2 regions of the Paenibacillus sp. FSL W8-0186 genome follow, and region 1 is predicted to be linked to the other one. Evidence: a T-box and tRNA genes for the amino acid it is inferred to sense, from the RefSeq annotation. Region 1 holds a T-box; the other holds one or more tRNA genes.
The links. A T-box is a leader RNA that pairs with one kind of tRNA and senses whether it is charged. The one in region 1 lies ahead of MKX50_RS19110 (valine--tRNA ligase), so its partner is inferred to be a tRNA-Val.
Positions count from the first base shown of each region.

Region 2: it encodes a tRNA-Val, which carries the amino acid that the T-box ahead of MKX50_RS19110 (valine--tRNA ligase) is inferred to sense. The anticodon was not compared.

Region 1 is NZ_CP150207.1:4,276,747-4,280,168, reverse strand. Features, by position in the region: gene MKX50_RS19115 (glycoside hydrolase family 9 protein) at 1-1,799, shown strand, start outside; T-box leader at 1,893-2,167, shown strand; gene MKX50_RS19110 (valine--tRNA ligase) at 2,250-3,422, shown strand, end outside.
Region 2 is NZ_CP150207.1:3,593,650-3,597,071, reverse strand. Features, by position in the region: gene MKX50_RS16270 (sensor histidine kinase) at 1-1,082, shown strand, start outside; tRNA gene MKX50_RS16265 (tRNA-Val) at 1,164-1,236, opposite strand; gene MKX50_RS16260 (hypothetical protein) at 1,421-1,687, shown strand; gene MKX50_RS16255 (GNAT family N-acetyltransferase) at 2,135-2,581, shown strand; gene MKX50_RS16250 (DUF3892 domain-containing protein) at 2,671-2,910, shown strand; gene MKX50_RS16245 (MBL fold metallo-hydrolase) at 2,978-3,422, opposite strand, start outside.

The sequences.
Region 1 (3,422 bases):
GCTGTTATAATAGCTGGTGCGGAAGCGAAAGACTCAATGTGAAAAATTCCTGGGCGGATGCAGGGGACTTCGGAATCTATCCTGTGAATCAGGCGATATCAGCCTGGACGCTGTTGAATCTATACGAGCGTTATCCCGGGGCTTTCCCGGACGGCTCCCTGAACATCCCGGAGAGCGGGAACGGCATTCCCGATATTCTTGACGAAGTTCTTTTCGGTTCGACGTTTATGAAGGGAGTTATGCCTTCGACCGGATTGGCCTCGCATAAAATTCATAATGACAATTGGAGCGCGTTTCCGGTGACGAATATTGACGCCGAGAACAGCATGAACCGTCAGGCTCAGCCGCCTTCCACAAATGCGACCTATGCGGTGGCCCGCAACCTGGCGCATCTGGCTCGCCTGATCAAGCCGTATAAAGAAGCAGAAGCCGCAGAGATGTGGGGAATTGCCAAGGAGGCTTGGGCACGGGCCTCAGCGAATCCGAACGTTCTCTATACCTCGCAAACGCCGGATGCTCCGGGCGGCGGGGATTATGATGACATTCGCACAAGCGATGACCGGTATGCGGCGGCCGCAGAGCTATACTTGACGGCCTATGCGCTTGGCGACAGCAATGCATCGTCCTACAAAGCAGCGGTAACTTCGTCACCACATTACCGCGAGGTATCCCAGTTCGACTGGCAGTCTACTGCTACAACAGGAACGCTGTCCATACTGTCGGCCCAGAACGATCTGCCAGCCTCCGATCTTCAAGCCATGAAGATGAATGTGCTGAATCAGGCGGACGGTATGCTGTCGACATTAAATGGCGAAGGGTATCCTGTGCTGCTGCCGGGGAATAAAGGTTATGACTGGGGTTCCAACTCCGCCATTGCCAATAAAATGATATTGCTCGGGTACGCTTACGATCTTAGCCAGAACCTGGATTATTTAAAAGGGATGAACCGGGGGATGGATTATTTCATGGGCAATAATGCGATGAGATTATCCTATATTACGGGATACGGCCAATATTACGAGACGGATACGCATGACCGCTGGGCCTGGGGCAAGTACCAAAGCGGTGTGCCGTATCCGAAGGGCTGGCTGTCCGGCGGGCCGAACAATACGGTGATCAACGATTCGGCGACACCGACGGGAATGCCTGCAGCCAAATCGTATGCGCCGAAAAATACGGCTCCTGATGCCTGGGTATCCAAAGAGAATACGATCAACTGGAATGCGCCGCTGGTATGGATCTCCAAATACATTCAAGACCATAGAGAACCTTTAGGCGGAGGCGCGAACGAGAATCCAAATCCTGATCCGGGACCTGGACCGAATCCGAACCCGGGACCTAGCGGAGATTTGGCCGTTCAGTACAAAGCCGGAGATACGAATGCAGCCGACAACCAGTTCAAGCCTCATTTCAATATCGTGAACAAGGGGGCTGCGGCAGTGCCTTTAAGCGAGCTGAGTCTGCGATATTATTTCACAGCTGACGGCAATGGCCAGCTGCAATACAATTGTGACTGGGCCATGGTAGGCTGCTCCAACGTGAACGGGGCTTTCGTGAAAATGAATCCGGGCAAAGCGAACGCCGATACCTACCTGGAAATCACATTTAAAGCCGCAGCGGGTTCGCTGCAGCCCGGCGGGCAGACGGGGGATATCCAGACGCGCAATCATGCGAGCAACTGGGCGAACCTCAACGAGAGCAATGACTATTCCTTTGATCCAACCAAGACCGCGTATGCAAATTGGGAACGTGTCACCTTGTACCATAACGGTACACTGGTGTTCGGAAACGAGCCTTGACCGCCGGCTTATTCCCGCAGCCATTCAGACCAAATATTGACTCCCCGTTAATTTCACGCTATGATAATATGGATTAACTTAAAATAACCGTGTGAAAAGACATGGAACGGGAAGAGTAGGCAGTGAGCCCTTCAGAGAGCGGGATTGCAGCGCTGGAAGATTCCGCAGGATGCAGCTGGCCGAAGTCACCCGGGAGTCGCTTGTTTGAGCAGCTATGCATTTTGTAGTCGTTAGAACGGGCCGGTAGCAGCCGTTATCTGTATGAGTGTTGCGAGTTTCTCGGCGACTCCGCGAGCGTAGCGGTTTCGGGCTGGGCCAACCCGCAAAACAAAGGTGGTACCGCGAAAGTAAAGCCTTTCGTCCTTTGAGACGAGGGGCTTTTTGTATTTTTTGAGCAAGACTATCCTGATTACGCTAAGGCAATGCTGAATTGTAACGGAGGTTGAAATTATGTCAGAGATCCAAGAGCATTCGTCGGCGAACAACATGCCGACAACGTATGATCCCAAGGCTGCAGAACAGAAATGGTATCGCTACTGGATGGAGGGCGGCTTCTTTAAGGCGGGCCAAGTACCGGAAGCCAAGCCGTACACGATCGTCATTCCCCCGCCAAACGTAACGGGCATGCTTCATATCGGGCATGCGCTGGACTTTACGCTGCAGGATATCCTGATCCGCACGAAGCGGATGCAGGGGTACGATGCTTTATGGCTGCCGGGCTCCGACCATGCTGGAATAGCGACGCAGACGAGAGTGGAGCAGACGCTCCGGGCAGAGGGAATTTCCCGCTATGATCTTGGCCGCGAGAAGTTTCTTGAGAAGGTATGGGAATGGAAAGAGCATTATGCGGATACGATTCGAGAGCAATGGGCGAAGATGGGCTTCTCGCTGGACTATTCACGCGAGCGCTTTACTCTGGATGAGGGGCTGTCCAAGGCGGTGCGCGAGGTATTCGTCAAGCTCTATGAAAAGGGCCTGATCTATCGCGGCAAATATATTATTAACTGGGATCCTGCAGCCCGCACGGCCCTCTCGGATATTGAAGTGGAATATAAAGAGGTCAACGGTCATTTGTACCACCTGCAGTATCCGCTTAAAGATGGCAGTGGATTCATTACAGTAGCTACGACAAGACCGGAGACGATGCTTGGGGATACGGCTGTGGCGGTTCATCCTGAGGATGAGCGGTACCGTCATCTAATCGGCCAGCCGCTCGTGCTGCCCATTGTAAATCGTGAAATTCCGATCATTGCCGACGAATATGTCGATAAAGAATTCGGCAGCGGAGCGGTGAAAATTACGCCTGCCCATGACCCGAATGACTTCGAGGTAGGACTGCGTCATGATTTGCCGCAAATTACCGTCATGGATGAGAGCGGCAAGATGAATGAGGCGGCCGGCAAATACCAGGGAATGGACCGCAGCGAGTGCCGGAAGGCCATCGTGGCCGATCTCAAGGAGTCCGGCGTTCTCGTACGGATCGAGGATCATGTTCACCAGGTCGGCCATAGCGAGCGTTCTGGCGCCGTAGTCGAGCCTTATTTATCGACGCAATGGTTCGTTAAAATGAAGCCTCTGGCGGAAGCGGCAATCGCTGCCCAAAAATCAGGCAAAGGCGTCCAT
Region 2 (3,422 bases), 680 kb from region 1:
TTAGCACGGATTTAGTGGCGGACAATGCATTTTTACATGAGGCTGGGAAACAGCCGGGCGTAACCAGCCAAGAGATGATTTATCAGGACATGTCTTATATTACATTTGCCAAAAGACAGTCAGACTGGACGTTCGTATCCTGGATATTAAAACGTGAAATATTGGAGCCGGCAAGGGAATTATTTTTAGGTATCCTTTTTATAGCGCTTTTGCTCCTATTATTCTCCGTATTTATGGTGATGTTTCTCTCCCACCGAATTACGAAGCCATTAAATTTAATGCGGCGCAAAATGAAGCAGATCGGAGAAGGCTTGTTTATCATTAAAGTCCCTGTCATACGGAATGATGAGATCGGAGAGCTGGCTAATGCAATGAACCGGATGTCTGATGAGATCGTAAGTCTTATTCAGAAAAATCGTGAAGAGGAAGCGAAGAGCCGCCTCCTGCAACTACAAACGCTTGAATATCAGATTAACCCTCATTTTTTATACAATACGTTGGACTCGGTGAATATGCTGGCCCGGAAGCATAAAGATCCGATCATTGCGGATATCGTGACCTATCTCTCCCGTTTATTTCGGATCGGGCTCAATCAAGGTCGGGAAATGATCACGCTTGCCGATGAGGTGCGTCATGTGACGTATTATTTAAAAATTCAGGAAATCCGGTTTGCAGGTCAGTTATATTGGGAAATTCAAATAGATGACAGTCTTGAAGATATCAAAATTATCAAATTTATTCTTCAGCCGCTCGTGGAGAATAGCATTAATCATGGCATTCGTAAACGCGATGAACCAGGACATATTTACATTCGTGTAGGGAAGGAAGAAAATTGTATCCTGCTGGAGGTAAAGGATGACGGCGTTGGCATCAAGTCTGAGCAAATGGAAAAAATCCGCCAATCTTTGGCCATCGAGCAAGAGCATGAGGAGAAGGATCACGGCTTTGGTTTGCGCAACGTTCACCAGCGAATCCAACTGCATTACGGCCCTCATTATGGTCTCCAGTTGGCTAGTGAAGAAGGGCAGGGAACTACAATATATATTAGGCTGCCTTACTCAAACGAACAAACCAGCTCATAGATAGAATAGGTTTGGACTTTCTTCACCGGTTTGAAATAGAGAATAAAAAAAGAACCCTTACGTCGTAAGGGTTCTTAAGTATGATCTGTAGTGGGCTCGAACCACTGACCCCCACCCTGTCAAGATGGTGCTCTCCCAGCTGAGCTAACAGATCAGATTCAATTAGTGAAGACAAGAAGTATCATACCAGGTTAAGCGAACTCTGTCAAACCTTTTTTTAAAAATATAATTAGAGAGTTCACAGATAGGCGCCTTTCTGGCGTATAAAGGGTGCGGATGCAGACGAAAATGAAGTTAGCAGGCACAAAGCCATAGTCAAAATCAAAGCACCAAGGAACATGACAGAAAGGATGAACAACGTGCAGCACAACAAGCTAACGACAGCAGCACAATTCCCCCGTAGAGTTATTTGTAAAATCGTTCTCGCCGTCGGCGCCTCCAGCTTACTGCTGCTGGGCAGCGGATGCGGACTGGAGCCGAGTAAAGAGACGTTGCAGCGGCAGCAGCAGCTTCCTTCCTGGTTCGGCCAATCCGTACGCGACAAGGTATACGGCAAATCCGTACGGGAGCACGTCTACTCGAAAGAGGTCATCACGCCCCCGTGAGAAGGGTTTAACTCAGTCATCCTCCCATTTCCGGGAATACCCCTTTTTGATGGTGTAAAACATGGGAACGATAAGTATAACGGTTACTAGCACCGAAGCGATAATCGTTATTGTGACCATGGTGTAGCGACTCCTTCCGGGGTAGATGTTCATAATATATAAAGATGAACTAAAGAATGGGATGCATGGCAAGGGAGAAAAATGATTCCGAAGAAACGTCAGTGGTCGCCTTTGTGACTGGATTTCTACCTTTTATGAATCTATACAATCTAAGAAATCTGGGAGCAACAGCGATCGTAGGAACATTTTACGTACTTGCCCTACATTCATTTCAATTGTTCAACTTATATAGAAGCGTAATAGTTACTTTACAACTATACACGAAAAGCTTTTTTTTGTATAATGATGCAGTTTGCATAGTAAAGAAGCAACATGGGAGGGGTATCAATGGCTGCTGCTGTAATTATAGCCGTTAATTCGGAAGAGCAATTGGAGAAATGTCTAAACATTCGCAAGGAAGTTTTCGTAGAGGAGCAGAAGGTGCCGATCGATCTGGAAATCGATGAATATGATGTGATCAGCCCGGACGCCGTTCATGTGCTGATCGAAATGGAAGGTACGGCTGCGGCAACGGGAAGAATTACGTACTATAAAGATAACAGCGCCAAAATGCAGCGGATTTCGGTTCGGAAGCCGTTCCGTTCGCAAGGCGTAGGCAAAATACTGCTGCTCGCCATGGAAGAGCGGGCCAGAGAGCTGGGACTGACGAAGTCCGTCCTTGATGCGCAATGCCAGGCCGAGGGCTTCTACGCCAAGCTGGGTTATGAGACGATTTCCACGGAACCGTTCTATGACGCAGGCATATTGCATGTACGCATGGAAAAGCCGTTATAAGCATCACCCCTCATATAAATGGCCGAAGCAGGCAACACTATAGGCATCCCTGCTGGGAATCTCAGTAGATTAAGGAGATGTGATGAAGGATGGCTGTAGACAGCAGAGAGACTTTTATCGCGGTTCAAAGAAACGGGGACGGCAACCTGACCCGGTTCAAAACCTCCAGTGGCCGTATATTGAACTATGAGGATGCGCTGAGTGAGGTAAATGCCGGTGCCATTGCGGGAGTGAACATTTTTAAGGGAAAAGACGGCGAGATGTATATCCGCGGCGATGCGGACGGAGATCCAACCAACAATTTGGACGCGCTGCCCACATTCGAATAGAAGATGCACAGAAGCCGCCCTGGGAAGGATTCCCAAGGCGGCTTTGTCGTATCGCGAAAAGTTATCCCTATAACTGATAGATTTCATGCTGGCGAAGGAAATCCATCTCGAGCGTCTGGCCGATATAGCTCTCCATTTCATCGCCGTAGTGCATCAGCGAGATTTTCGCCCGGATGTCCGCAGGCAAGGTCAGAAGCTCTGCCAAAGTGGTGTGAACCTGACCCGGTCCTGTCAACTGCACTTCATGCAGAATTTTACGGCAGCCGCGCCGATATACGAGCTTCTTCAGCAGTTCGGGCTGAAAGATCATATCCGCGCTGTAAAAAATTTCACTGTTCAGGTATAAAGAGTAGCTGTTCTTCCCAGGAATATGAGGGGTGCGAATGATTTCAAGCGTGAGGCCTGGCGCTAGCTCCGAGGTTTGCCCCTCGCGAAGGAGATGGACATGAAAGGCGTCCTCCAGCTTTTCGATGCCGTCCTGACCCAGCCCGCCTTTCAGGGTGTTCTCCCAT